4 regions of the Siphonobacter sp. BAB-5385 genome follow, and region 1 is predicted to be linked to each of the others. Evidence: riboswitches for the same ligand, from Rfam matches in the RefSeq annotation. Region 1 holds a riboswitch; each other region holds the start of a gene.
What was found. A riboswitch is a leader RNA that binds a small molecule or an ion and turns the genes downstream of it on or off. The one in region 1 is predicted to bind cobalamin.
Positions count from the first base shown of each region.

Region 1 (7,377 bases):
TCGAATCCTGGTTACCGGGAAAGACACGGGCGGAGCTTTTGCTACGATTGATATGCTGATCCCTCCGGGTGGTGGCCCCGGACCACACGCCCATGCAGACTTTGAGGAATCCTTTTATGTAGTAGCGGGCGAAGTAGAATTCAAATCCGAGTTTGGTACGCACGTAGCTACGCAAGGATCGTTCATTAGCATTCCCAAAGGCGGCGTGGTGCACGGCTTCAAAAATAAGACCCAGCAGACGGCCCATTTGCTTTGCACGGTAGTACCGGCCGGTCTGGAGTTATTCTTCGAAGAGGTGGGTCAACCCGTAGCAACGGGGCAGTTTCTCCCGCCACCCGTACTCGATGCAGCTACGTTAAAAAAGCTACAGGGTATTGCCGGGAAACACGGGCAGCACCTGTTTCCACCCGATTATCTGGGATAGTTTGATTCAGGAATATGAGTATCGCTTTGGATTGAGGCCGTAATGCTTTTCAAACAGCCGACTGAAGTGGCTCAAATTGGAAAAACCCAGCCTGTATCCCACCTCGCCTACGGAATGTCTGCCCTGTTTGAGCAGAAAGGCCGCCTCTTCCATCCGGGCTTGCTGGTAATAATTGTAAATGGTTGTACCAAAGGTTTGCTTGAAAAGCTGTTTTAGCTTGGTTTCGCTCATGGCCGCCCCCTGAGCCAGGTCACGAATGACGGGCGGTACACTCAAATCATTGATAATCTCATAGCGGATCTGCAGGAGTCTTTCCGCATCCACGCTATTGATGGTTTGGTAGGTGGCGTTCTCGCGTAATGACAAAGTATGGAACACCTGATACAGCAATTCCTGTGCTTTGATCTGTACGTAAAAGTTACTGAGGTGATCCTGCATGTCCACCGCGGCCATATTCTTCAGTAGTAACTTGGTCTCAGCGGTCATACGTTCGAAAAACAAAAAAGAATTGCCGCTGCCCGTAATGGTTTGTAGTACCGGGTTGGGCTCGCTGACGGCTAATAATCCATGCAAACGAGGCGGCGTAATGGCCATGACTACGTAATGAATCTGCTGATGGGCCGGAAAGCGGATCGTTGAGCTAAGATCATTGGACGTCACCTGGATCGCTGATTCGTCCCGCTGCGAAAACAGTACCTGAGTATCCTCATTATAAGCGATTTCCAATGCCTGCTCGTTGTTGTAAAAAAAGACCGTAATCAAGTCATTCCCCTGGCCGGAGGTATTCCGGTGGATGACTAAATCTTCCTTTAGCAAATACTGGTGAATGGTAATTTTAAAGTCGGCCCCGAAGGCTAATTTCCGGATTGACCCCTGCCCCAGATTATCCGGAATGATTAATAAGCCGTTCTGTACCGTTGCCTGAATATGGCGGGCAAAGTACGTCATGAAATCAAAGTCGGGGGTAGCGGTAAAACTGAAGATCACGAGGCTAGACGCTTAGGTTGGTTCGTAACGATTATACTGATTCTGAGAGAGTGCATTAACTGTACTATAGGTTTTCAGGCATTTTTTCACTGTCAGTCTTCTTTACGCCAGAGAAATAAACGGGAATTCAACAAAACTAGTCGGAAATGCCTTCCCCTGTTAATAACGAGTCGCCGGCCTAGATTGCTAATCCAGCTTAATCCCTAAAAAGTATCTCTTTATTTCAGCAATCTGATCTGCCTACTGAACCATAAAACGTTTTAGAACAACATTCCTTTCTGATACGTTAAAACAGGCATCGCTGGAGGCTATACATAAGATTTCATTAAAACATAAGAGCCGGCCACCTGGGCAGAAGGGCTCGACAGGCCTTGCTCCTAAAGTTATTAATGGTTCAACAAAAATCCCTCAACCCGTTAGCTACCGGTTGAGGGATTTATAGTAATCAAGGTTTTACCGTTGCTTAGAACGCCAGCGTGTACCGTAATGAAACCATACGGCCCGGTAAGTTATACCCCCGTTTTTCGTAGTAATTTTCGTCTGTCAGGTTCGAAACGGACAGGGTCAGTCGATGTTTCTGCTGGAACGAATACACGGCTACGGCATCGAGTACCATGAAGGGAGCGTACGTGATCTCCGGATTGGCGGCATCGGTATAGTCAATGTCCTTGCGGGAGCCTACGTAACGTCCGGTCAGTCGCAGACGAACATTGTTGATCGGACTATACTCCGCCCCATAAGAAACCAGATTCCGGGCTACGTTAGCAATGTCACGGCTGGTACGTGAATCATCGGTACCTACAATGACTTCTTTGGCTTCAAACATGGACGTCAGAGTGGCGTATACCTTCCAGATGCCTTCCTTCCCATACCCTGCTTCGGCTTCCAGACCGTTCATATCGGAATCGGCAGCATTCACAAAACGGGTCCGCGAAACAATGACATCACCATTCCCCACAGGTTCGTTCACCGCCGTCACCAGTCGGGCAATCCGGTCTTTCACCTGCGTAGCAAAATAGGTGGCATTGGCGTAGAAGCCACTTTTTTCGAAGGAAATCCCTACTTCCTGACTCCAGCTGCTTTCATTCTTCAAATCGGGATTACCGCTCGTCACCGCAATTTTTCCAGCCGTCGTACGAGCTTCGGAGTATCCGGCTACGTTGTAGGCATCCGGCGTAACGAAGGCTCGTCCTACGCTGGCTTTTATCCGTAAATTTTCCAGAATCTCGTACCCGGCGGCTACACTGGGACTCAGAAACGGGTTCGTCTTTTTACCCGGCTGGTAGGTCGTCAACAAGGGCGTGGTCTGTACATCAAAGGTAATCTGATCAAATCGCAGACCGGGTTGAAGCGTCAATTTGCCCCATTTCAAATTGGCCTGAGCGTAAAAGGCCGAAGAAATCAACGCGTAATTCGGCTGCGTAGGAGCCCGTTCCGTGGTTAAGTCTGCCCAGCGACGGCCTTTGGTCGAAGCCTTCAGGTAATCGTAGCCTACGACCAGGGAATGCTGCCCCAAAGTCCATACATCCTTGACCTGTACGCCCGTCCAGGCGTTGGCGGTACGATTGGAACGGTACGGAACCACCGGTTTGCCGGAAGCATTGAGGGTATAATTCGTGTTCGATTCATCCGCGGTGAACACTTTCAGACTCGGCTGATGGGCCCCCAGATTCCCCGACAAAGCGACTTCACCCGAGGCCCGCTCGACGTCCTTACTGCTGGATTCCGTGATGCCGTAAGCAATATCGCCGGGCGACTGTACATTCCGGGCCTGAAAGGTTTCGCCGCGAACGTCCAGCCTCCATTTCGAACTCAGTTGATAGCCCAGTCGCAAGGCTCCGGTATAGTAACTCAGCTGCGTATACGGTCGGGTTTGACCATCGCCAGTACGGTCATCGACCTCCACATCCGGTTGGTTAGCGTAATGTTTGACCGCATTGCGAAAATCGAAGGCATTGCGTAACCAGTTATTCTTCCCGATTTTATAATCATTGGCCCGCTGAAAGTAGGCAAAGGACAAATCGTAATCCAGCTGTTTGGTTAGATTGCCACCCGTTTGCAGACCGGCCTGCAGGGTTTTGAAACTACCGTACTCCACATACGCGGATCCCTGAGGCGTTCCCTGGGATCGGCGGGTGATGACGTTAATCACGCCGCCCATGGCCTGCGATCCGTACAAAGCTGAGGCGGGGCCTTTCAGTACCTCAATGCGTTCAACGCCATTGAGAGAGATCGTCGAAAGGTTAGTAGCCCCCGCCGGGCGGCCATCAATCAGTAAGAGCGTGCGTTGATTCAATCCCGAAAACTGGGGCCGAAAGCCGCGAATTCCGATACCCGAAGAAAGGTTCGGATACTGAATGACGTGTACGCCAGCGGTTTTCTTGGCAATATCCGTCAAATCGTTGGCGGGAGTTAAAGCGATGTCCTGACGGGTAATCACGCGTAAACTGCGGGGCACCTCGGCTAAAGTAGCCTCCGAGCGGGTCGCCGTCACCACGATGGGTTGAAGGGCGTACACCGAATCCGCTGGTGTTTGAGCGTAAGCCAGTCCAGGCAATAAAAGCATACTGGCCCAAAGGGCTTTTTTCTGGGGGGAAGAAAACATGAATGAGTAATAGAGAGTAAACGAATACGAAAGCAATAACCTAGAATGAGTCAATTAGCGTGAGGATGCCCACTGCAATCGAAAAAAAGCCAATGACATAATTCATCCAGCGAAGCACACGTTCCGTTCGCTGGGCTACTTTTTGTAGTGAAAAGGCAAAAACGCAACCATAGACAGTCATAGCCAGCAGAATACTCAGGCTTTGAATGATGATGATCCAGACAGCGGTAGAAGCGTCTTTAGCTGCCAGCGTAAGGGCAACTGTACAGGCCCCTCCGGTACCCGCCAGTCCGTGAATCATTCCCACGCCGAAGGAGCGGTTTAATGGCGTAGCTGCCGCGTTGGATGCATCCGTTGGGCGTACCAGGTCATTTTTGAAGTTTCTACGAATGGCAACAATGCCCAGATAGATCATTAATGGCCCTACCACGTATTCAACCCAGGAGGCAACTTCCAGAGATAGCTGGGATTTAAGCAGTAAGATCAGGCAGGCAAAGAGAATGAGTGAAAAAGCGTGCCCTAACGCCCAGTGCGAAGACCGCCAGGCTACCCGCCACAGCTGACCTTTCTTTTTTTCACTGGTCAGGACGGAAACAGCCGCCAGGTGGTCGGGTTCGAAGGAGTGCTGAATGCCCAGTACGAACGAATCGAGCAGTAAAGGATGAATCATGTCGTTTTCCCGGATGGATTCTATTGCTTACGGGAAAACAAAGCTAGAGGATGACGCAAGCGTCTCCTCACCGATTAGGCTAGCCTCCTGCTTTTCTTCCCGAAAGCACGTTGGTATGATTTCAATGGCAGGTCTTCTGGCTCGTTCCTTTCTCAACCCCTTCCCATGCTTGAAAGCACAGTGGTTTGTATCGTTGAGAAACGTTGGGAGTTTTGAGTTTGGGGTTTAGAGTTGTTTTGCACTCTAAACTCAAAACACTAGACTCGTTCGGAACTTACAGCAGCGGGTACTGCTCCGGAGTTACACCGGATTCCCTTTTAAGCCCAATGAGTGATCCACTGGGCACCAATTGAGCCGCGAAAGTACGACAATTTGCAGGATTCAACAGAGCCAAGCCTATTTTTTCCGCTCAATATTACTTCAGGGTTACGGGTTCATCCGTTTCAGACGGACCGGAACCGTCGTTGTATAACGAAGATCATTGCTGCTGGAGAAGGCACTTCCACGTTCGGTGATATACCGGAACGTAAGCGTCAGGGTCAGGGCTTCAGATTCCCAGTTACCGCCTTCCTCTGCAGTCATCAGATTAAAATTATTACGCAGCCGGGTTTGTTCGTCCTGAAATAAAAAGGTAATACGGTTCAGGGTCTGCTGCTTTGTATTCCGGATGACCCCTTCAACTCGGTATTGTTCCATACCCAGTCGGCTTTTTACCCGGGCCAGTCCTTTAAAATTTTGATCATTTTTCCGATGGCGTCGCCGATACAACCAGTCCACTTCTGGTTCAAAAATTTCCAGCTCAAGTGTTTTTGGAACGCCATCGGGATCTTTAAACGGTCCGAACCAGTGCCCTACCAGCCGGGGCGTTGCCGAGTCGTAAGCCCAGGGCCGTTGCCAGCGATGATAGACGTATTGAACGCCGTATAGGAGTCCCAGCAAAAGAAGTAATCCACCCCATAAACGAAACGCTTTCATAGGCATCAAAAGGTTTCTTTACCAACCTTTATAACAAAGTAACGGAATAGTTTTAAACCGGGAAGTAACCGGGGAAATAGACCTGAATTTAGACGTTGTAAAGGGGGAATAATCCCGTTACAACCGTGCCGCCCCTGGCCACTCGTAATGCCCTCCAAACGCTTAACGAGCAGAAGGTACGATTGGAAGCAAAAAGCCTGCGATTCGTAGAATAAACTGCTGTTTAAGGGCTGTAGACTGTACTTTTGAAGTAGATAGGTTGAAGGTTGAACACAAAACTCTCTCGTGCTTCATGGGGGAGTTTTTTTTGGTTTACTACTTCTATTTTCTACACACTTTTCCTAATGATAAACCCTAACCAGAGACCAGTTAGGGTTTACTATAACCAAAGTTTCGCGGCACCCTTTATTAAACCGCTAGGGCCCCGAACGTAAAGTGTTTACGCCACCAAATAGCTAGCTTTTTTATTACAAACCTAATCTTTAAATCGCTAAAGCTTTCTTTTGATAAGTAAGCGACTGATTTTACGAGATTTAGTACCAGTATTAATCTAAAACCTCAGGTTATTGACGACTGTTCGGGTCGTTTTCCCGGGTAATAAAAGGCCTTACGTATCTCGTTTAAAAGCAGTGAAATCGCAGAAAAAGCCCCAAGAAATCAATTTTTGGCCTTTCGCATTAAAAAGCGGGGCTTATATTGCGGGGTCGAATGTCGCGTCTGTCGCTACGTTTGTTACGCTGCATGTACGAATGAAAAAACTATTTGAAAAGATGTCCTCCTGGAACTGGGCGTGGATTATCACCTACGCGGTGATTGTAATCCTGGCCTTGATCTGGGGCTACTATCTGAGTGTGTGGATTCGCCGGGCCATCTAATCAGCCTCCCGGCGAATCATTACCGAAGTATCTCCTTATACAACGCCAGATACGCCTGAGCAGCTTTCTCCCAGGAAAATTCAGTCACCCGATCCCGAGCCAGTTGAATTTTATTCGAATACGGAAAATCGGTTAGTCCCTGCTTCACTACTTCACTCATGCGATCGGGGTGAAAACTGTCAAAGTAGTACGCCGCTTCCCCGCCTACTTCTGGCAAGGCCGTATGCGTGGATAAAAACGTGGGCTTTTCGTAGCTAAAGGCTTCGAGAACCGGCAGTCCAAAGCCCTCAGCAATTGAAGGAAACACAAAAGCACTGCAGTGCTGGTAGTACCAGTGTTTATCAATCTCTGACGTTTCGCCCAGCAGATGCACGCGTCCGGGGGCAATCCCAAAGCGTTCACACTCCCGTTTGATCAGTTTGTAGTACTCCAGACTATGGTCGTCGATTCGACCGGCTATGATCAGGTCGTAGTCCAGATTAGCCAGCATGGCTGGCAAAACATGGAAGTTTTTCTTCGCCATGACCGTCCCGACGGTGAATAAAAAAGGGCGTTCAGGCCGGAAACCGGGCTGGTGCCGTGCCAGCTCTTCCGCCGGGATAGTCGATACGTTTACGCCATTATAAATGACCCGAATCTGATCAAGTGGGTACTGCAGGTGTTCGGCAATATCACGGGCCGCGTACTGAGAAATGGTGGTAATGGCATCCACCTGATCCAGGTACCGGCGAGTTTGAGCCTGAAAATGCCGGTAAGGAGCCGAATCAACGGGATATTCGTAGCGATAATTTAAATCATGAATGGTCAGGATTTTCCGACCAATGATTTTATGGGGCTTGAG
Region 1 is NZ_NMPS01000220.1:116,475-123,851, reverse strand. Features, by position in the region: gene BWI93_RS23335 (cupin domain-containing protein) at 1-424, shown strand, start outside; gene BWI93_RS23330 (AraC family transcriptional regulator) at 431-1,411, opposite strand; gene BWI93_RS23325 (TonB-dependent receptor) at 1,875-4,016, opposite strand; gene BWI93_RS23320 (cytochrome c biogenesis protein CcdA) at 4,057-4,686, opposite strand; cobalamin riboswitch at 4,795-5,051, opposite strand; gene BWI93_RS23315 (hypothetical protein) at 5,113-5,661, opposite strand; gene BWI93_RS29150 (hypothetical protein) at 6,411-6,536, shown strand; gene BWI93_RS23305 (glycosyltransferase family 1 protein) at 6,556-7,377, opposite strand, start outside.

Region 2 (7,377 bases), on a different contig from region 1:
CATTTTTACTGCGGCCACAAGTTTCGTGTAATTCCTGGAAAAAAGAATGGATAGAAGAAAATACATATAAAAGGCAGGCGGGGCTGGTCCGTTACCAAAGGCCTTGTAGGGATCGTTTAACGTTTGAAAGGTTTCAGAAGTTTGACACTACCGAAGGATTTCAGCGTCCCGGTAAACCCCGAAGGGGTGGCCCCTGTTGTAACCAGGGGCTTCGACCCCTGGCCTGGAACCGAAACCTAGAAATTAAACTTCCGCTTTACCACGGAGAAAAACCAGCCGACCAGAAAGGCGACAATACAGCCCAAGGTTACTTCCGAGGTACGGAGAAGGGCAATTTCAAGAGCATCCTGCCAGGAAGCTTGCTGAAAAATCGCTGGCGTCATGACAGCAATTACCGTAGAGGGAGCCAGTTTCCAGCTAGAAGGATACCGTTTGATGAGTGTACCCATGAAGATGGCTACCGCAATGGCTAGAAAGAGGGAAAAGATATTAACACCCGTCAGGACGATAAAAACAATACCAATCAGACAGCCGCTAATAGTATTAATAATCCTGGAAATCGTATTGCGACGTAGATCACCAAAATCAGGCTCGGAGACGATGGCTACTGAAATAAGTGCCCATTCTTTTTTCTCGATATGCAGTAAATCGAGTAACATCCAGGCAATGGCTGCTCCGAACAAAATCCGGAATGCGTATAAAAAAGTAGTCTTTTTGAGCTCGATTTCATCTAAAATTGTTTTTTCAAGCTCAATGATTCGTTTCTTGGGGTTGATAAGTGTTTTATAGATCATGGTACTTTTCGGGCTGTGACCAAACGGTCGTACTTTAATGGCTTCTATAAAATTAACGCACAAATAGCCTGAAGAGTTTTGAATATTTTTGTACTATTCTAATAATCTACGCAATCATTTGAACAAAATTCCCGGAATGACTGGTTTACGGATTCCTGAATCGAAATCCGGTGAATAATAGGGCTGTTGCCTTATCTTTGAATTCTACTCAACTTGAACCGATGCCTTATCTTGTTTTAGACCTGGAAATGACCGGAGGTGAACCCGGCTGGAATGAAATCATACAAATTGGAGCCGTTTTGTGCGATGATGACTGGAATGAACTGGGAACGTACCTGTCGAATGTCTATCCGGAAAACGAAGAAGCTTTCTCGGAATATTCAGCCAAAATTCACGGTCTGAGTCTGAGCGATCTCGACGACGCTCCCATGATTTACGACGTCATCCCACAATTTGAAGAGTGGATACTGGAAAAGCTCGGTCGCCTCCGGGGCCGTACCCAGACGCTGGATAATTCCCAGTATCTGCGGGATGTTATCATTAGCGGACAATCCGTCATCAACGATATTAATTTCCTGCGGTACGCCTACCGGGAAGAGAAAATTAAATGGCCGTATTCCAACAAACTGCTGGATCTGCATACGCTCGGCTATTTCACCTTTGAAGTACTGAAAGCCAATGGCAAACCTGTACCCAAGTCGCTAAGTCTGAAAGCCATTGCGGGTTATTTTGGACTGGAACGGGAAGACGCCGAATTTCACAATGCCCTCGAAGACGCTCAGCTGACTACGAAATCGTTCAAAGAAGTGTTTGCTCTGGCGAAAAAGTTTAAGCTGGCCGAGTAAGCAAGCAATAAACGACAAAGAGCCGATCCCACGGGATCGGCTCTTTGTCGTTTGGGTATAGCTTCAGGAAATTAATCCAGAGCGGCTACACCGGGAAGCGTTTTGCCTTCCATGTATTCGAGCAGAGCTCCACCACCCGTCGATACGTAGCTTACGCGGTCACCGTATCCGGCATTGTTTACCGCAGAAGCGGAATCACCACCACCGATGAGTGAGAAGGCTCCGTTTTCTTCGGTTGCCGTTACTACGTACTCCGCAATGGCGTTGGTACCTACAGCAAAGTTCGGGAATTCAAATACGCCCATGGGGCCGTTCCAGAGAATCGTCTTCGAATTCAGGATGGCTTCTTTGAATACTACGATCGACTGGTGTCCAATGTCCAGACCTTCCCAGCCCTCGGGAATTTGACCGGCGGGAACCGTCGTTTTGGTGGCGTCGTTGGAAAACTTATCGGCAATCACCGTATCCAGCGGCATCAGCAGGTTTACACCTTTTTCTTTCGCTTTTTCAATCAGCTCCAGAGCCAGCTCCATTTTGTCGTCTTCGTGGATGGAATTTCCGATTTGTCCACCCAAGGCTTTCGTGAAGGTGTAGGTCATACCGCCACCCAGAATCAGCGTATCCACTTTATCCAGCAGGCGTTCGATCACCAGAATTTTATCGGAGATTTTCGCTCCACCCATGATCGCCGTGTACGGACGCTCTACATTATCCAGAATCCGTTGAGCGTTGTCAAGTTCGGCTTGCATGACGTAACCGCTTACTTTGTCAGTAAAGAACTGACCGATTACCGCCGTTGACGCGTGGGCCCGGTGAGCTGTACCAAAAGCATCGTTTACCCAAACATCACCCAGGCGAGACAATTTCTCGGCAAAAGCTACATCTCCTTTTTCTTCTTCTTTGTAGAAACGGAGGTTTTCCAGCAGCAGGATTTCACCGGGCTGTAAGTTAGCGGCCTGATCTACAGCCTGCTGACCAATGGCATCATCGGCAAATTTTACCGGACGGTTGAAAATCAGCGACAGGGCATTAACCAGGTGTTTGAGCGAATATTTTTCGGTAGGACCATCTTTCGGACGACCCAGGTGCGACATCAGGATTACCGAACCACCGTCGTTCAGAATTTTCTGAATCGTGGGGATCGTAGCTTTGATGCGGGTATCGTCAGTAATTTCATAGCGGTCATTCAAAGGGACATTGAAATCTACGCGGACAAGTGCCTTTTTTCCGGCGAAATTGTACTGGTTCAGCGTCTTCATCAGATAGAATCAGAAGTTTAAATGAGTAATGGTAAGACCACGCGGTAACAAAGTTCTGAAGCGTTAGTCAAGAACGGAACAAATTTAGAAATTCGGCCAAACTTCCCTAAACCTGACGAGTTTTTAAGCGAAACCTCTTAAAAGTTTGCTAAAAAGATATACGCTGCAAGTCTGGGTACGCGGGCCGTTGTCGTTTCTAAAAAAGATTCTGCTTCCGTATTTAAAAAAACTATGCTCTATATTTGCGGCGTTCTTTGTAATGCCCGTCAATCGGATGGTTGGTTTCGTGGGGAGGTCTTCGCTCCCCAAGGAATGAAAAAGGAATCGTGTGTAAATCACGAGCAGACGTGCTACTGTAAGTACCCGTTTCGCCGCAGCGAAACACGTGCTACCCAAATTTCCCATTGTTCCGCGAGGAATGAGAAGGGGGGCCAGCATGGTACAAGCCAGGAGACTTGCCAACCTTCTCAATGGTCATGCCTTCACGACTAAGGCCTGATGCACGCATTGATTTTACAAATGTTGTAGGCGTTTCTTCGCCCGGTTCTGATGCTCAGAGCGGGGTCGAAAACGTGTATTCTTCTTCTGACGTTCAGCGACGAACGTGAGCCGGAGATCGTATGCCTAAGCATTCGTAACAATTCACCTTTTTTGGCGGGTTGGGTGTTTCAGAGGCGTTTTTTCAAACCCTTTTTTAACACAAACAACATGGTTACGCACAACCTGGGCTACCCCCGTGTGGGCAGCAAACGCGAACTGAAATGGGCCAGCGAACAATTCTGGGCCGGAAAAATCTCCAAAGACGAACTCCTCTGGGCCGGACGGCAGGTCCGTCGGCAAAACTGGCAAACGCAACAGGAAGCGGGTATCCAGTGGATTCCTTCCAACGACTTTTCATTTTACGATCAGGTACTGGATACGGCCCTGATGGTAGGAGCGGTACCCGAGCGTTACCAGTCGCTGATTGACGGCAAGAGTAATCGCGAGCTGGAAATCTACTTCGCTATGGCCCGGGGTATTCAGCAGAATGGGCTGGACATCAAGGCGATGGAAATGACGAAATGGTTTGATACTAATTACCATTACATCGTTCCGGAATTTCTGAAAAATCAGCAGTTTAAACGGTATTCCGACAAAATCATTCACGACTTTGAGGATGCCAAGCAAATGGGTATTCTGACGAAGCCCGTCCTGCTTGGCCCCGTATCGTTTCTGTTGCTGGGCAAAGAAAAAGAAGCGGGTTTCCATCGCATTGATCTGCTCGAACCCTTGTTGCCCGTGTACGCCGACGTACTACGCGAACTGGCTACCCGAGGTACGACCTGGGTACAGCTCGACGAACCCTGCCTGACGCTGGACTTATCCGAGAATGAGCAAATCGCTTTTCAACAGGCCTACGAATACCTGGCTCGGGCAGTACCTCAGCTGTCCTTGCTGGTTGCCACGTATTTTGAAAGCATACAGCCCAACCTGGCTCTGACCCTGCAACTGCCCGTAGCGGCTTTGCACGTGGATTTGGTACGGGGCAACGAACAACTGGAAGCCATGCTGGCCGATACCAGTTTTGTCACTTCGCAACGAATCCTTTCGCTGGGCGTAGTAGATGGACGAAACGTCTGGAAAAATGACTTTACGCAATCGTTGACGTTCATTCAGCGAGCGGTGGACGTACTGGGTAAAGATCGCGTCTGGATTGCTCCGTCCTGCTCCCTGCTGCACGTGCCGTATGACCTGGATCTAGAGAAAAACGACGCCGTACTGACGCCGGAAATCAAAAACTGGATGGCCTTTGCCAAGCAGAAACTCGGTGAAGTAGTGACGCTGGGACGTCTGGCCAAGGGAGAAGCTCAGGGATTACTGCTGGAAAATCAGGTGGCTCTGGAAAGTCGCCGGACGAGTCCGCTGATTCACAAAACTGCCGTTAAAACGCGGGTACAGGCCGTGCAAACGGATGATTTTGAGCGGTATAGTACCTTTGCTATTCGTCAGCAAATTCAGGGAGAAAGTCTGCAATTACCACTCTTCCCCACGACTACCATTGGTTCCTTTCCCCAAACCGACGAGGTGCGGCAATGGCGAGCGAAGTATAAGAAAGGCGAAGTAAGCCAGGCTGAATACGAAGCGTTTGTAGAAACCGAAATCGAAAGGTCCATTCGCTGGCAGGAGGAAGTAGGGCTGGACGTGCTGGTACACGGCGAGTTCGAGCGTAACGACATGGTGGAGTACTTCGGTGAGCAACTGACGGGCTACGTATTCACCCAAAACGGCTGGGTACAGAGTTACGGCAGTCGTTGCGTGAAGCCACCGATTATTTACGGTGACGTAGAACGTCCCGAAGCCATGACGGTACGCTGGACGACCTTCGCTCAATCGAAAACCGAGAAATATATGAAAGGGATGTTGACGGGTCCGGTCACGATCCTGCAATGGTCCTTTGTCCGGGATGATCAGCCACGTAAGGATACGGCCTTCCAGATTGCCTTAGCGATTCGGGATGAGGTACAGGAACTGGAACAAGCAGGCATCCGGATCATTCAGATTGACGAACCCGCCATTCGCGAAGGATTGCCCCTGCGGCGGGCGGACTGGGCGACGTACCTGACCTGGGCCGTGGACGCGTTCCGGCTAAGTGCTGCGGGCGTAGCGGATCAAACGCAGATTCACACGCATATGTGTTACTCGGAATTCAACGACATCATGGAGGCCATTGCCCGGATGGATGCCGACGTGATTACCATCGAAACGTCCCGTTCGCAGATGGAATTGCTGGAAGCGTTCTCGGACTTTCAGTACCCCAATGAGATCGGACCCGGCGTGTACGACATTCACTCACCGCGTGTACCGAGCGTGGAAGAAATGGCACATTTGCTGGAAAAAGCACTTCGTACGATTCCGGCTCGTAACTTGTGGGTCAATCCCGACTGCGGCCTGAAAACCCGCCGTTGGGCCGAAACCGATCAGGCCTTACGAAACATGGTAGCCGCCGCCCGGCAGCTCCAGCAGACGATAAGCGTTTAGAGGTTTTGTGGTTTAGAGTTTAGTGTTTTGAGTTGCGTGGACCGTAGCGTATAACGGATAAGCCCATGATTCGATTCAGAACCCTAAACTCTAAACCCTAAACTCAAAACCCATTTCTCATGTCTTTAGAAGAAAAAATCAAAGCGGCAGAAACCCGCGTATTTAAAGCTGTTTTTCCGAATACGACCAACCATTATGATACGCTGTACGGGGGTATGGCGATGCAGTGGATGGATGAAATTGCCTTCATCACGGCGACGCGACTGGCCCGAAAACCGATGGTGACGGTATCGAGCGACCGCATTGATTTCCGTCAGGCTATTCAGGCGGGAATGCTGGTGGAGCTGATTGGCAATGTCGTACACGTCGGAAACACGAGTATGCGGGTAAGCGTGGAGATTTTTGTCGAAAGCATGTACGCCGAAGGCCGCGAACTCGCCATCCACGGCACGTTTACATTCGTAGCGATTGACGCGGATAAGAAGCCGGTGAGAATTCTGGATTAGTTTACAGTTTTCGGTTTACTGTTTTCAGTGGAGTGAATAATTAGGGGTATGCAACTACACGCAGAATTTCACTGTTCTGGAAGCGGGCTTTCACCAGAGCGTTACTAAAGTTCGCAAACGCCTCAAACTGAAAACGGTAAACCGAAAACTACCAACTCCCTATGTCTAAACACGCCATCGAAGGTTGCCCGCGTTGCGGACGGTTGTTCACCTGTAAGCTCAACGCCAGTCTGAAATGTGATTGCATGAACGTAGCCCTGACGCCAAATGAAATGCAATACATTCGTGACATTTCAGTGATGGAGTATGACGGAAGCTGTTTGTGTATGCACTGTCTGGAGGAGTTGCGGCAGGAAACGCAGCGGTAGTAATCGTTTCAGTAATGTTGGATCCAATCAATCCACAGGCTGAAAATCAAACTTTTTCCCCAAAAAAAGCATTATCCTAGTTCTAAGCCACGAAGCTCTTGCTATGTCCGAACGCCTGGAACTGCCTCCTAAATATTACCTTGAGTACTTTCGCTATTTAATTGAATTCGTTCGTCGTTTTTACCTGGAATTGCTTACCGATGACGAACGGGAATTTCTGCACGACTTTGATCATCTCAGCGAAGATGCTCAGTGTCTGTTTATTCGGTTTACCAACCGAAGGGTAGCTTTCTTCCGCGTTCGTAAGCTTAATTATCCGGAAATTGAATACTGGGGCGAAGCCCTGCTCGAACTGGAACGCAAGGGGTTTGTGGCTCCGCTGTCAGCGTACCATCAGAATCGGGCGGGGGAGGTACTCGACATTTTCAACAAAACGGAAGTCCTCAGTTTTGCCAAACAGCTCTCACTCGATACTAAAGGTAAAGCCAGTCTGAAGAAAGAAGAACTCAGCGACTGGTTACTGGAAGCTGCTCCTTTCGACGATGTATGCGTACTGATTGGGGAAAGCGAACCCGTTGTGAAAGTCA
Region 2 is NZ_NMPS01000206.1:4,793-12,169, forward strand. Features, by position in the region: gene BWI93_RS20290 (FUSC family protein) at 237-794, opposite strand; gene BWI93_RS20295 (PolC-type DNA polymerase III) at 1,016-1,639, shown strand; gene pgk (phosphoglycerate kinase) at 1,711-2,898, opposite strand; cobalamin riboswitch at 3,161-3,376, shown strand; gene metE (5-methyltetrahydropteroyltriglutamate--homocysteine S-methyltransferase) at 3,607-5,916, shown strand; gene BWI93_RS20310 (acyl-CoA thioesterase) at 6,036-6,422, shown strand; gene BWI93_RS20315 (cysteine-rich CWC family protein) at 6,584-6,790, shown strand; gene BWI93_RS20320 (VRR-NUC domain-containing protein) at 6,894-7,377, shown strand, end outside.
Region 2: it holds a riboswitch for cobalamin, as region 1 does, so the genes downstream of both, metE (5-methyltetrahydropteroyltriglutamate--homocysteine S-methyltransferase) here and BWI93_RS23320 (cytochrome c biogenesis protein CcdA) in region 1, are expected to answer to the same signal.

Region 3 (7,377 bases), on a different contig from region 1:
CGCGGTTTTGAACTAGCATCGCCATGAAAATAACCATTGAAGTAGATCCCAAAACCGAAGTCGTTCCCGGCTCAGTAACGTCGGACTCAACGCCGAGTTACGCCGGCGGAGAGCCCCAGGGAACAGATCCCGCGAGCAGTAATACCGGTACGACTACGACCTCGGGCGACCAGCCAGCCGGGGAACCTCCCGTCTGGCTATTGGAGGCCATTGAAAACGCTCCCCGTCCGTCAACTGCGGAGGAGCCGATGGGGACCTCTGCGGGTACAGTCCGACTCGACTAAATTAGCGTTTTTGCGGATAGTACCTGAGTTTTTCAACGATTCTGTATGGTTCTTAGAATTCTGTCGAGAGCCGTAGGTTCGATCGGTTGGGCAGGAATGGATTGCATCCGTTCCTGCCCTCGTCGTTTAATAAAACACAACCTAAGACTCGATCTCTGAAAGGTTTTCCGGAGTACTTGACTCCTATATATTCCTGAGGAATTGAAGGAAATGCTTCATAACTGATTAATACTCAAGATACAGTTACGAACGAATCCTCAGCCATTACTTCCCCAGTACCAGCTCCAGTTTTTTTACCAGATTTTCGGGTTGTTCCCGCATGGAGTAATGGCCGCCTTCGAAGGGGTAAATCTTCCAGTTTCTGGCCCTGGCCCGACTTAGGCCCATGGCGTCCGTATGGCTATCACTTTTGCCGTTTTTCGTCATGACAATGAAAGCAGTTGGAATGTATTTAACCCGTGGATTGCTAATTCTTAGCGGCTCCGTATAAGTTTTAATGGGCTGAGGTACGTCCATGGGCGGCGTGGGTTTGGTAGGACCGAAGGGATAGGTCATCACGCTGTCTTTGATGTGCGATACCATCAGGCGTCCCAGATCGGACCACACACATCCCTGGCACTTTCCCCATCATTGGGTACCATTGCGTCCAGGTACACGAGTTGACGGATGCGGTCGGGTACCTGCTCCGCCACGCCCGCTATGACCATGCCGCCGTAACTATGTCCGACGAGAATTACGTTGTGCAGGTCTTCAAACCGGATCACATTGACAATATCGGAGATGTATGTACTGAGGTTGACGTTGGCATTGGACAAATGCACGCGTTCGCCCAAACCCGTAAGCGTTGGTCGGTAGACTTTATCCCCTTTAGCCGTTAGTAAGGCATCCACTTTAGCGTAATCCCATCCACCCGACCAGGCCCCGTGCACGAGCAGAAAGGTTCGTGGCGTACGTGACTGGGCCAGACTGACGGTGGATACTAGAAACGCGAGTAGAAAAAACAGATTTTTCATGAATGATCTTGTTCAATAATGTGAATGCGACAAAACTAGCTACATTCACTTTCGAAAAGATAGCTGTTACCTGTGGGTAAGTAGTTACCTGGGAGTAAGTACGTATGAACCATTACCAAACATGAAAAGCACCGAACCCGCTTGCCAGTATGAATTGAAAGTAGCCAAAGATGCCATGGAAGTCATTCAGGGCAAATGGCGGATTCCCATTATCATCTCCCTGACGTATGGCAACAAACGCTTCGGTGAAATCCAGCGGGATATTCCGGAGATCTCGCCCAAAATGCTTTCGCAGGAACTAAAGGCACTGGAAGAAAATCAGCTCATTACCCGTACGCTGTATGATAGTATGCCCGTCACGGTAGAATACGCTCTGACCCCTCTGGGCCTGTCCATGAAAGACCTGTTGGTCGAATTACGCAACTGGGGGAAGCATTTCAGAAAAGAGATTGTGGGCAAATAAGAAGCGTTACCTTCACTTCTATACTGAATCGTCTCTACCAATCCTTGGAGTCAGGGACGGGTTTAAGAGCTGAAAACAGGAGCGACACTGAAATGGCTGCAAACGCCTAAATTAGCCGCTCGGCGGGTAAAACGATAGAAGCCTTCCTATTGACTTTCCTCTTTTGCAGGGCCTGGCTAAACCGTAGTTAATCGGGCTAAACCTGAGTAAGGTTGAACAAGGACATTAGGTAATGTTACCTCTTCCTTCTTTAATCTATCATTTTTAGCCTACCTTCGCGGCCTCATTCAAGTTCTTTACTTCTTATTCCACGGAAAAAGGTTCTGTCGAAAGACAGATTAATAGGGAATCGTGTGTAAATCACGAGCTGTCGTGCAACTGTAAGTTCTACGCAGTTTGCGGTTGACCGTTTCCGTTTTCAATACTTGTATAATTGAAAACTGTAAACGGAAAACTGTACACTGCACACGTTTCAGACAACTGAGCCACTGTATCATTCGGTATGGGAAGGCGTCTGAAATGGAACAAGTCAGGAGACCTGCCTTTTTCTTAGCTGATCATGCTTTCACGGTTTAGAGCGTTATCAAGGGGAGCTTTGCTTTGTTGTAGGGGCACCACTGTGCCGATATGCGTATGCCCGTGCGTAAGCTTTCCTGATTTCCTCTGTATTCCTGTCTCATCATTAGCGAGAACGCAAGCGAAGAACTTTTAACCTTTTAGTTAAAAGTTATGCTCCCCATTTCTACTTCACGATTAAGTAGCAAAGCCCTTTTTACCACCTGGGTACTCCTCTGCGGTGTACTCTTAAAGGCATTCCCGCAACACAAAAACGGTTCGCTGGAAGGGCGAATTGAAACGGAAACCCAGGAACCCATACCCGGCATTTCTATTCGTCTGGACCTATGGGCCTGGGAGCAATCACCCAGGCCGACGGCAGTTTTAAGTTGCAGGCAATTCCGGCGGGAGCGTATACCCTCACGCTGAGCGGTATCGGGTACGAAGTGCGTCAGGTTCAGGTACAGGTCAAAGCCGGCGAAACCCTGCCCCTGCATTATCAGCTTAACCAGAAAACCCACGAGCTTTCGGTCGTGACGGTAACCAGTCAGCGAAACCGCTCCTTTTCGGCGATTAACAAAATCGATGTTCCGCTGCGGGATCTGCCTTTGTCTACCAGCTCGGTCAGCTCAAAAACCATCGAGCAACGCGGCATTGATGATCTGGGGGATGCCATGAAAAATACTACGGGCGTTCGTTCCAACAACACCTACGGCGGTTTTCAGCACTTCACCATTCGCGGGTTCAGCAATTTCGTGGTACTGATGGATGGCGTTCGGGATGAGCGACATAACATTTCCACCAGTGCCCCCAACACGAATTTAGCCAACGTCGAACGCATCGAAGTACTGAAAGGCCCGGCTTCCGTCCTCTTTGGGCACTCGGCTCTGGGTGGTATCATCAACATCGTGCGGAAACAGCCTACGGCCGATTTCAGGGCTAATTTTTCCGCGACTTACGGGAGTTTCAATACCCGTCGGATGCGGGCTGGTGCGGGTGGTTCGATCAACCCGAAGCTTCGGTACCGGATGGATTTCGGGGTGTCGAATACCGATGGTTTCCGGCAGGCGGGTATCTCTACTAACAATGCCTACGTGGCCCTGGAATATACACCCACCCGCAAGGACTACTTTTATTTGTCGTTAGGAGCCAATAAAGATGTGTACCGCACGGATTCGGGTATTCCCGTTTTGGCGGGCGGCGTGCTGGTTCCCGGCATGGATCTAATGACGCGTTACAACGACCCCGCTGATTTTTTAAAGCATACGCGAACGGATGTTCAGTTTCGCTACGTGCGGCAGCTTATGGCCAACCTGAAACTTTCCAATCAGCTCTCGTATTCGGACGATAACATCGATTATTTTTCAACGGAAGAACTGACGCTCAATACCCGGCGGGATTCCATTACCCGCTCGTTTCCCTACTACTTCAATCACCTCACCAAGCCCTTACAAAATCAGCTGGAGCTGACCTACGATCTCAACACCGCCAAGGTTTCGCAGAAGATTTTGCTGGGGTATTCGCTTAGCGTACTGGACCGTAAAACGTATAACGGTACGATTTTTGGTCCCGGCAAAGGAGCAACCATTCCCGTACAAAACCCGATTGAAAACCAGGGATATATCGATTACTACGATACCTATTACCGGGCTACGGATGAAACGGTACACGGAATATACTTACAGGATTTCATCCGGTTTTCCGAGAAAATCAAGGCATTAGTCGGGTTGCGTTACGATGTATTCAAAGGCGAATATTACACCGATCAGGTGGACAAAGACCGCCGGGTAACCAACTACGGAGCGAAATCAACCATAGCCCGGAATGCCCTGACCTATCGGCTGGGCCTAGTCTATCAGCCCATTGAACCTTTATCCGTTTACGCCTCGTACTCAACGTATTTCAAACCCTCTCGCCGGGTAGCTCCAAATGGGGAGACGTTCGATCCAGAAACGGGTTATCAGGCTGAAGTGGGCTCCCGACTGGAGCTGTCATCAAAATTTGCCGCTTCGGCTTCGGTGTACTACATGCGAAAAGACAATCAGGTGGAAGGTCTGCCCGGTGGCGTGTTCAAACGCGTAGGTTCGGCGGAATCGAGAGGCTTCGAAGTGGAGGCTCAGGGCAATCCCGTCGCGGGCCTTGATTTGACGGTGGGTTATACCTTCACCAAAGCCCAGTATTTACCCTACGCCAGTGCGGAGGTAAACCCCGTGGCGGGTAAAACGGCGGTACTGGCTCCGAAGCATCTGGTAAATGCCTGGCTAAACTACACGGTTCAGCAAAAAACCTTGAAAGGGCTGAATGCCGGGGTGGGCTTCAACTATCAAAGCGAAGCCTTCGCCAACTCGGCGAATACGTACGTTTTGCCGTCCTATCGAACCGTCGATGTGGCCCTTGGGTATCAGCTGAACCGCGTGGGCATTCGGGCGAATGTGAATAACCTGTTTAACGAACGCTATTTCACCAACGTGATCTTAACCCGGCAGTTTTATCCCGGAGCCACCCGTAATTACCTGCTGACGCTTAGTTACCAACTTTAACCTTTCAGCCGCGGACTTTTGGAGTCTGCGGCTTTGTATATCTTTCGTGAAAACAGTCATTAAAGCCATTCGGCTCGTTCATCGCTACCTGGGATTTGCCTTGAGTCTACTGTTTCTGGTCTGGTTTCTGTCGGGACTGATGATGATGTACGTGTCGTATCCGACGCTCAAATCACACCAGAAGCTGCAACAAACGCCTCCGATTGATTTGACAACCTGCCTGTTAACGCCGGCAGAAGCGATTACTAGAGCAGGAGTAACGGATTCCATCAAATCCATTCGCTTAGGTATGGTACTGAATCGGCCCGTATATCGGATCGTTACCCTACAAAACCGCCAGCTTAGTATCTACGCGGATAACCCGGCTATTTTGCCCTATGCCAGTGAAAGCTTTGCTCGTCAATTGGCTCAGCACTGGTCCCATGCGGGGGTACAGCAGGTTGAAAAATTAACAGAGATCGATCAGTGGATGGCGGCCCACCGCTCACAGGGCTACCTGCCCGAAGTATATCGAATGCAAATGGGCAACGAAGCGGGGACTTATGTGTATGTGTCTCCTTTTTCAAACGAAGTCGTTCAACAGGTTACGGCCCGGCAACGGTTGCTAGCCTGGCTGGGACCGATTCCGCACTGGATTTATCCGACGTTCCTCATCCGTAACCGACCCGTCTGGAGTCAGATAGTCATCTGGGTTTCCATAATCGGAACCCTGATGTGTCTGGCAGGATTGGCGATGGGCTTCATTCGCTACCAACGTAAACGGCCCGAATCGCTGGCGTTTAGTCCGTACAAGAAACGCTGGTTCCGCTGGCATCATTACACGGGTTTTATCTTTGGGCTTTTCGCGTTTACCTGGGTATTGAGCGGCTTGTTTTCCATGAGCCCTTTCAACTGGACACCCTCCGCCCGCCTTTCATCGCAAGCAACCGAACGCTGGATGGGTGGCCCGCTAAACCTGACCTTATTTAAAGTAAGTCCGGCGGCGGCTTATCAGAAGTTGTCGCGGGAACTGGTACTCAAAGAGATACAATTAATTCAGTGGAACGGCAGACCTTACTACCTGGCTCTGCAGGACGATCATCACACGCGTGTACTGGCGGCGGATGAAGTCGAAGCCAATCCGTTTCAGACCTTTGAAACTCAGGCAATCGAAGAAGCAATTCGGAAACTGGAACCGAAGGTAGCGGTGCTGGAATCGAAAGTCCTGGACCGTTATGACGCGTACTACTACGCGAAGAACGGCGAAAAACGTTTGCCCGTGTTACGAACCAAACTCGACACCCCCGAGCAAATCTGGTATTACGTGGATTTAAAAACGAGTCAGGTGGTATCTAAACACCAGACATTAACACGTGTCGAACGCTGGCTGTATCACGGGTTACACAGTCTGGACTTTGACTTTTTATTAAATCGAAGACCGCTTTGGGATATTACCCTGATCGTTTTATTACTCGGAGGAACCGCTACCAGCAGTACGGGCCTGGTACTAACCTGGCAGTGGCTGCGACGGAAAAAAGCTATGAAACGAAAGCAAACAACCGTCCGAAAAGGGGCTATCCAGCCCGTTTCCGAACGGTTGAAATGAAGGGTGACCGGAAAGAATAGTGAGTCACAGTACCCTGATTGAAAGAAGAGTAAGAAGACCGTTCAAGTCCTTTTACTCTTCTTTTAGTTTAAGGTTACGAAATGAAATCCCCTGCATCCAGTCCTGCAAGGCCAGGTGTCCTTTGGTAGCCTTGCCAAAAGCCGGGAAGTGTTGAAAATTCGTGTTTTTAATTTTTTGTTTCCATTCCGACGTAGTCAAATCCTGTTCGGCGGTTAAGACGCCGTTGAGGTAGAATTCGATTTTACCGTTTTTCTGCTTGATTTCGGATTGATTCCACTCACCCACGGGTTTGGTTACGGCTTCGTTTTTCTGGGGAGCAAATCCGTACAGACAACCCGCTCGTTTTTTCGGATCAGCGTTATAATCATAATGCGAAGGTTCCAGCAGTTGGTACTCCGGCCCCGAAGCCCAGGCGGTGGGAATGTCCTTGCGTTCAACCACATTGATAAAGACGCCACTGTTGCCAGCCTTGGAGATTTTCCATTCAAACTTCAAATCAAAATTACTGTACGTTTGATCAGTGACCAGGTCGCCGTGCTCCAAAGTTGATCCCGTACCGTTCGGAACACACTGTAGTTCACCCTTGTCCACCCGCCACACGGAAGGTTTGTTTCCCTGATTATAGAGATGCCAGCCCTGAAGCGTTTTGCCGTCGAACAACAGCTTCCAGCCCTCTTTTTTTTCCTGAGCAGAAAGTTGATTAACGGCTGGAACGTCCTCCGAAAACGCGGTAAGGATCAGTGAAGCGATACTGGCATAGGCCATCAGTGCTAAAAGTCGCATGTGCATAAAGGATTTATTCCGAATAAGATACTCCGGCAATCTAGCAAAGAAATTTGGCTTGTACAGGGGCAATGATCGAATACGTAGACGGAAGGAGCGGGCTGAAAGACCACAAAAGAAGCTGGTTTTGGAA
Region 3 is NZ_NMPS01000031.1:161,732-169,108, reverse strand. Features, by position in the region: gene BWI93_RS02660 (hypothetical protein) at 1-16, shown strand, start outside; gene BWI93_RS02655 (hypothetical protein) at 24-284, shown strand; gene BWI93_RS02650 (hypothetical protein) at 549-890, opposite strand; gene BWI93_RS02645 (alpha/beta fold hydrolase) at 866-1,297, opposite strand; gene BWI93_RS02640 (helix-turn-helix domain-containing protein) at 1,419-1,760, shown strand; cobalamin riboswitch at 2,062-2,321, shown strand; gene BWI93_RS02635 (TonB-dependent receptor) at 2,663-4,855, shown strand; gene BWI93_RS02630 (PepSY domain-containing protein) at 4,902-6,440, shown strand; gene BWI93_RS02625 (DUF1080 domain-containing protein) at 6,513-7,244, opposite strand.
Region 3: it holds a riboswitch for cobalamin, as region 1 does, so the genes downstream of both, BWI93_RS02635 (TonB-dependent receptor) here and BWI93_RS23320 (cytochrome c biogenesis protein CcdA) in region 1, are expected to answer to the same signal.

Region 4 (7,377 bases), on a different contig from region 1:
GTTCGGCCCCGTAGCCAACCCAGCCCGGAATGGGAATGCGGGTGTAAAAACCCACCGCCGTTAGGAATAATCGTAATTCAGTCATCAAGCGAAGAAACACCGGCTTCGGCGAAAGTAGACATTTGATTGAGAAAGGCCACGGCATTTTTCAGCAGTGGATACGCCAAAGCACAGCCCGTACCCTCGCCTAACCGCAGGTTCATCCGTAACAAAGGTTCCGCTTGCAGAAAATCCAGTAGTAAGCCATGTCCCTGTTCGGCGGAATGGTGGCAGAAGATTACGTTCTCCAACACCTCCGGCTGTATCCGGCTGGCTACGAGCAAAGCAGCCGTCGAGATAAAGCCATCCACCAGCAAGACCATGTGTAACGAACGGGCCGTTAGCATAGCTCCCACCATCTGGGCGATTTCGAAGCCTCCGTAGGTTTGCAGGATTTTATAAGGGTCGGTGGGCGAACCGTGCCGAGTCAGAGCCTGCTGCAATACGCTTCGTTTACGGGATAGCTGATCCGTCGTCAGTCCCGTTCCTTTGCCCACGCACTGGTCCAGCGGGATGCCCGTACAAACGCTCATGAGCATACTCGCCGAGGAAGTATTTCCGATTCCCATTTCCCCAAATCCGACGACATTACAGCCCGTTTGCTGTAAGCTCTGTACCAGTTCCGCTCCTTTGGCCAGACAGAATTCCAGCTGTTCAACCGTCAGGGCGGGACCGTGTAGAAAACTAGCCGTTCCGTAGCCCGCTTTCGCAGCGATTAAAGAAGAATGCTCCGGAAAAGCAGCGTTCACGCCCGCATCTACGACGCGTAAATCCAGACCATTTTCCCGGCAAAAAACGTTGATGGCCGCTCCACCCCCTAAAAAATTAAGGACCATCTGATACGTCACTTCCGCTGGGTATGCACTCACGCCTTCCGCCGCAATCCCGTGATCAGCGGCAAATACCAGGATCGTCGGATTGTTCAACGCAGGAGTCTCCGTTTGCTGAATCAGACCGATCCGTAGGGCCAGCGTTTCGAGTTGACCCAGGGCTCCCAGCGGTTTGGTTTTTAGATCAATCTTTCGACGAAGCGTTTCTTTTAAAGTCATCGGGGGTGTTTTGGTTTAAGGTTTGAATGGTTTGATAGGTGGTTTAAGGGCTGTTTGAAGTAGACACATTCGCTAAAGCCTCCACTCAAACGCTTGCTATTGAGCTGTACTAAAAACCCCAACGGGGTTCAATTTGCTTAGCCCGAGGTTGCACCCCGGGCCAGACCCTTCAGCTTACGTAGTTCTCGTATTAAAACTGTAATCGCACGCCCGCCGTAAAGTTTCGGCCCCGGGTATTGTATCCGTAAATGTCAAAATACTGCATATCAAACAGATTACGGACATCGCCGTATACGCGTAGGAAAGTATTGATCTGGTAGTCGGCGTAAACGTCCAGAGTGGTGTAAGGTTTCAGCTCGACAAGCTCCGTTTGGTAGGTTTCACCGTTGTAGAATCGATCTGCACGTTTCCCTAAAGAGCGTACTGTAGCGGAAGCAAATACTTTCGGGGTAATCTGATAACCCAGCGTCGCATTGACCAAAATCTTTGGGCGACGGAATAGATTATTAAACGTCGTATCGCGTCCATTCACGGGCTGCGTAACCTGCCCGGTCACGTAAGTCGCATTCGCCGTCAGCGACCAGCCGTTTGACAGGTAAGAGCCTTCGAGTTCGAACCCATGATCTTTTTGCTGATTGTAATTCACATACCGGCCATACGGAGGCTGACTGAGTGACTGGAAATCGATCACTTGTTTAATTAATCGATCAAAGTACAGTACCCGTATATTGGACTTTTTGTCTTTGTTAAACCATTGTACCCCCAGCTCCAGCGAACGACTGGTTTCCGGTTTCAGGCTTTTGTTGCCATATTCCGAATACAACTGATACAACGTAGGCGTTCGGAAGCCACTGGAGAGATTGACAAAGGCTTTGTATCGATCCTTGAACAGATACGAAGGATTGACCGAATACGTAACATTGCTTCCGTACAACGAATGGTGATTATACCGGCCACCCAATTCCAGAGCAAGGTTGGTTCGACTACGTAACAGAGCGGTTACGTAGGCACTTATCAACTGCGTATGAGCCGTATCTTTTTGAATGGGTGGGCCGTATGGATTAGCCTGATAGGTATTTTGTGAACGAAGATCGGCTCCCGTGATGAGATCAAACCAGGGTCGTATATTCCAGGAATGGTAGAGTTCGGCGAAATGGGTATTCCCCTCAAAACTCGACTGATCCAGCTCGGATTTCCGGTCAAAGGTCGTAAACGCATAATTGGCCGTCAGCTTTCCGAGTTTGTGCGTATACTCAAAACCCGTACCGGCCATTTTCATGGTATTGGTATAGTCGTATTGAGTACTATCCTTGAAGGCTCCCCCGTCAAGTTCATTTCGGTACCAGGAATACATGCCCCGTACTTTCCAGAGCAACTTCGATCCCAATTGGATTCCGCCGTTGAACAAGGCGTTATCCTGCCAGAAACCGTCTTTGTCGAAGTTTTGATTGCCTTTGGCATCGTATGCCGCCGAAAACCCATCGGAACGTAACCGCGTGTACTGGGCGTTGAAGTATCCGGCTTTGGAAGAACCATTCAGGCCCACCGTACCCCGAAACGTACCATAACTCCCGCCCTGTACCGTAGCCGAAGCTCCTAACGGACGGTCGCCTTCCTTTCGGGTGAAAATGTTGATGACCCCCACCACGGCATCCGAGCCGTACAGAGTAGACTGGGCTCCTTTCAGAATTTCAATCCGTTCGATTTCGCCCACGGAAAGTAAGTTCAGATCGAAGGTGTTGTTGATACCGGAGGGATCGTAAATGGGTACGCCGTCGAGTAGAATCAAGGTATTGCCCTGGCCGGCTCCGCGTACGTATACGTCCTGATTGGTACCGAGAGGCCCCTGGGCACCAACTACCATGAAGCCAGCCTGACGCGAAAGCAATTCACCGACGGACTGCGTAGCGTATTTTTGCAGGACTGAATCCGGGAGTACAGTGACGACTTTTCCGGTCTGGGAGAGTTTCTGATCGGTACGGTTGGCCGTCACGGTGACGGGTTCCAGCTGGGTTTCCTGAGCCCAAACAGCGGTCGTAGCCAACAAACAGAGAAGGGTACTTTTGGTAAAAACGCTCATCGTTTTCTGAATAAAAGAGATGATGAGCAATCCGGTTACGCGAGGCGAAAGGCATAAACGATACGGACGGGCGTCAGAGCCACCCGCCAATAGTCTACCTTTCCTAAACGACTTTTCACCCGAAAGCTCGAAATGGATTTCGTTTCAGGCAGGTCTTCTGGCTCGTTTCATCCCAGACGCCTTCCCATACCGGAACGGATACAGTGGCGATTTGTCTGGAAACTTCAGTTTGCAGTTTTCGGTTGTCTGTTTTCAGTTAAATACGATTACCCATTAACTGAAAACGATAAACCGTAAACTGTAAACTGACCGAAACTTACAGCTACGGGGATAGCCCCGGATTTGCACCGGTGTTCCCTTTTAATCCGGTACCGGGAGGTACCGAAACCTAAAACGTCCGCAAAAGTAGGGAAAATAAAAATGCTGACCCGGTATTTCTCCGAATCAGCATTGGGGAATGAGATTGAGGTCTGATGGGGTTTCAGTGAAGTTTCAGGTTTAAATGGTTTTAGGTGTGAAGAGCGTTTGAGAGGGGTTTCAGTGGCTTGTAAGTACAGTGAAATGACCCTAGGCTATGAAGTTAATAACCTATTTCGCTCAACCTTGCACCCTACTTAAATTTCAAACTTCACTCAAACTTGAAACGCTATTCAAACCCCAACAAACTTTAAACTTTACTCAAACTTCACACCTTTTCAAACTTCAAACTCTCTTTTCAAACCTAAAACATTCCCTATTCATAACTCAAGCCATACTGCTTCAGCACCTCTTCGGGTACACCTTCCCAATTGTTGGGGGTGTTTCCTACGTAGCCGAGGTCGTCAAAGCCCATGCGGGTGGTGTAGAAACCGGTAAGCGTCATGTCACGCATTTTGTTGAAGAAAGCTACTCCCTGAGAGTACTGGGGCTTGGCCTGTTCAGGGTAGGCAATGTCATCGACGATTTCGATTTGCTGGGGCTTCGTCAGTTCTACGAACTTCTTGTTAAAGCGTTTGCGGCTTTCGCTGTCGAGCCAGGCCAGCCCACCCCGCAGGGGCGTCTGGTGTACGGGCTGGTCTTTCGCCATAAACTCGATGAACGCGGGTACGCCCGCCTGCGAGGCACTCCCTGACTTCTGATCGGCGGGAAGGATGATGTCGCAGAGGACCGTAATCGTTTTCAGCTCGTGCGGCGTAAAGAACTTTTCCGCCATGAGTTTGGCATCCCGAATGGCTTCGGATTTCTGCCGTCCACCGGGAATGGGTAGCGGTTTCTCAGGCGGTGCCGCCACCAGGTCCGTCGAAGGAACCGTAGCCATGCCCAGCGACCCGAGTGCAATGGATTTAAGTGTATCGCGACGTTTCATGCGTATCAGTTTTCAGTTGCCTGTTTTCGGTTTTCAGTAATTAGTACGTCTACTCCGTCCAGCCCTGATAATCCAACGCTGGTTCCTGTAATTGATTTTTGTCAGTAGAGCCTTTGTATTTACTTCCTCTGATTTCCGTTTTTGACAGATAGGAAATAAATCCAGCGATCATTTTCCCTAGCTCATCGGCATCTGCGTACACTTTTTCAAAGATCTCTGTTGAAATGTACTGACGATCTAATGCTCGGTATAACTGAGATTTGACTTCCGTTAACGAACCTTTGGCGATTCCCAGAAACTGGATAAACTCACCTTTGCTCCCTCGTCCAAAACCCTCAGCAATATTGTCCATGACCGAATCTGCCGAACGCCTGATCTGTCTTCGATGGTCAAAGTCCATGCCAAAGGGACCCGTCCCCGTTAATTCAAAAATCAATACAGAAAATACCCTAGCTTTTTGCCAGATTTTTAAATCCTCAAATCGCTGAACGGTAGCCATAACTGAAAACTGTAAACCGAAAACAGAAAACGCTTTATAAATTCTTCTGTTTCACCTGATCAATGATGTAGTCACTCGTTCGCATAGACATCGCCAGGATCGTCCAGGTTACGTTTTTGTCGCCCTGGGTAACGAACGGAGCGGCGTCTACGACGAACAGGTTCTTCACGTCGTGACCCTGCATGAACGAGTTCAGAGCGGATTTTTTGGGATCGCTGCCCATGCGGACCGTACCGATTTCGTGGATGATTTTGCCGGGAGCTTCCAGGCCATAGTTCTGTTCTTTCCCCGGTTTATTTCCTAACGCAATACCTCCCATTTCGTGGATCATTTCTTCAAACGTATCCTGCATGTGCTGGGCCTGCTTCACTTCGTTTTCCGACCATTTGTAGTGGAATCGCAGCGTAGGAATCCCGTATTTATCAACGTTATTCGGATCGATTTCGCAGTAGTTACTTTCCAAGGGAATCGGTTCACCGCGACCGGCCATACCCACGTACGCTCCGTAGAAACGGCGGGCATCTTCTTTCAAACGCGAACCGTAACCACCCGAAGGCAATGACTTTCCATCGGTATAGGCGTACTTGCCGTTCATGCCGTGAATCCCCATGCCGTAGCCGTACATGGGCATACCCATGCCGCCGCCGTATTCGATGTGGTAGCCCCGGGGGAAGTCCAGCTTTTTGTTATCCAGCCACCAGGGTGTGTATACGTGCATACCACCCACACCGTCTTCGTTGTACCGTTTCCGGTTCATCAGAGCCGGAATGAAGGCCGAACGGCTGGCTCCCGTCGAGTCATTCAGGTATTTACCGATGACCCCGCTGGAGTTAGCGAGTCCATTCGGGAAACGGGCTGATTTGGAGTTCAACAGCAATCGGGCTGATTCACAGGAACTAGCCGCCAGTACCACAATCTTTCCGCGTACCGTCCGCTCCTGTAAGGTAGCGGTATCCACGTACGAAACGCCCGTACACAATCCGGTTTTCTGATCGGTCAGTACTTCGCGAACCATCGCTCCGTTGATCAGCCGGGTATTACCCGTTTTGACCGCGGGTTTGCAAAGGCAGGACGAAGAAGAAAAGTCAGCGTATACCTGACAGGCCCGGCCACACTGCGAGCAGTAGAAACACTGACCGCGTTCGTCGTTAATTTTTTTTGTCAGAATCGATAGACGCGACGGAATAACCGGAATTCCCAGATTTTTTCCCGCCTTCTTAAGCATCAATTCGTGCAAACGCGGTTTGGGAGCCGGTAAGAAATGGCCGTCGGGTTCGTTGCGAAGCCCTTCTTTCGAACCGAAAATACCGATGAGTTTATCGACTTTATCGTAATACGGAGCGACATCGTCATACGTAATCGGCCAGTCATCCCCGATGCCCGTGAGCGTTCCGCGACGAAAATCGTCGGGACCGAAACGCAGCGAAATACGGCCCCAGTGGTTGGTACGGCCGCCGAGCATTCGGCTACGAAACCAGTGAAATTCGGTACCCGGTGCCGCTGAATACGGTTCGCCTTCCAATTGCCAGCCTCCCCAGGCGGCGTCGAAATCGCCGAAGGGACGTGTGGTACTGGCTCCGCGACGAGGGGACTCCCAGGGGAATTTTAATTGCGTAATGTACTTGGGATCAGCAGGATCGTAGTAACCTCCTGCTTCCAGTAAACAGACTTTGGCTCCGGCTTTCGATAACTGATAAGCCGCCATGCCGCCACCCGCACCCGAGCCAACGATGATGACATCGAATACTTCGGGCGTTTCCTGGATGTGGAAATTGCTCATAAGCAGTGCGTGAAGAAATAGGTATAGACTCGTTGTTGGTACTGAAACTTAAAGGTAAAGATTTGTACGCTTACTTCCAGAGAAGTCAGGCTTTGAAGCAAGTAGAATTTTTCCAAGAAGGTTTAGAATTCTTCGCCGGATAAAAAAGCTCACTTCATAGCCTTAGTTTTCTTTGGATGTATTGCTTTTAGAAACGCTGCAATTACTTAAAAATTTTACGAATTAGTTCTGATCGACGGGTTCTAAACGACTCGTGATGGAATTCCATAGATCAATCCGCTGACGAATGGATTCTTCCGCCGTGGCAATGGCTTCCTGCCATTTGGTCTCGTCGTTACCACAGAGTTCCTGCACCATGGCTTCGGCCAGATGACCATGATGACCGCCGTCTACTTCAATGTGTCGTTCGAGGTAGTACCGGAAGGTATCGAGCTGACCCGGAAAGCGTTCGTTGAGATTGCGTACCAGTTCGATGAACAGATCCGGAATCAGGTCTTCGCGTCCGTACGTAAAAGCGGCAGCAATTTCGTGGGGACGATTGCGATCAATGACGGAAAATGTAAAGGCTACGAAATTCCGGGCTCC
Region 4 is NZ_NMPS01000070.1:145,597-152,973, reverse strand. Features, by position in the region: gene BWI93_RS06900 (adenosylcobinamide-GDP ribazoletransferase) at 1-85, opposite strand, end outside; gene cobT (nicotinate-nucleotide--dimethylbenzimidazole phosphoribosyltransferase) at 78-1,088, opposite strand; gene BWI93_RS06890 (TonB-dependent siderophore receptor) at 1,279-3,258, opposite strand; cobalamin riboswitch at 3,298-3,575, opposite strand; gene BWI93_RS06885 (gluconate 2-dehydrogenase subunit 3 family protein) at 3,902-4,513, opposite strand; gene BWI93_RS06880 (four helix bundle protein) at 4,563-5,012, opposite strand; gene BWI93_RS06875 (GMC oxidoreductase) at 5,047-6,792, opposite strand; gene BWI93_RS06870 (DUF3050 domain-containing protein) at 7,015-7,377, opposite strand, start outside.
Region 4: it holds a riboswitch for cobalamin, as region 1 does, so the genes downstream of both, BWI93_RS06890 (TonB-dependent siderophore receptor) here and BWI93_RS23320 (cytochrome c biogenesis protein CcdA) in region 1, are expected to answer to the same signal.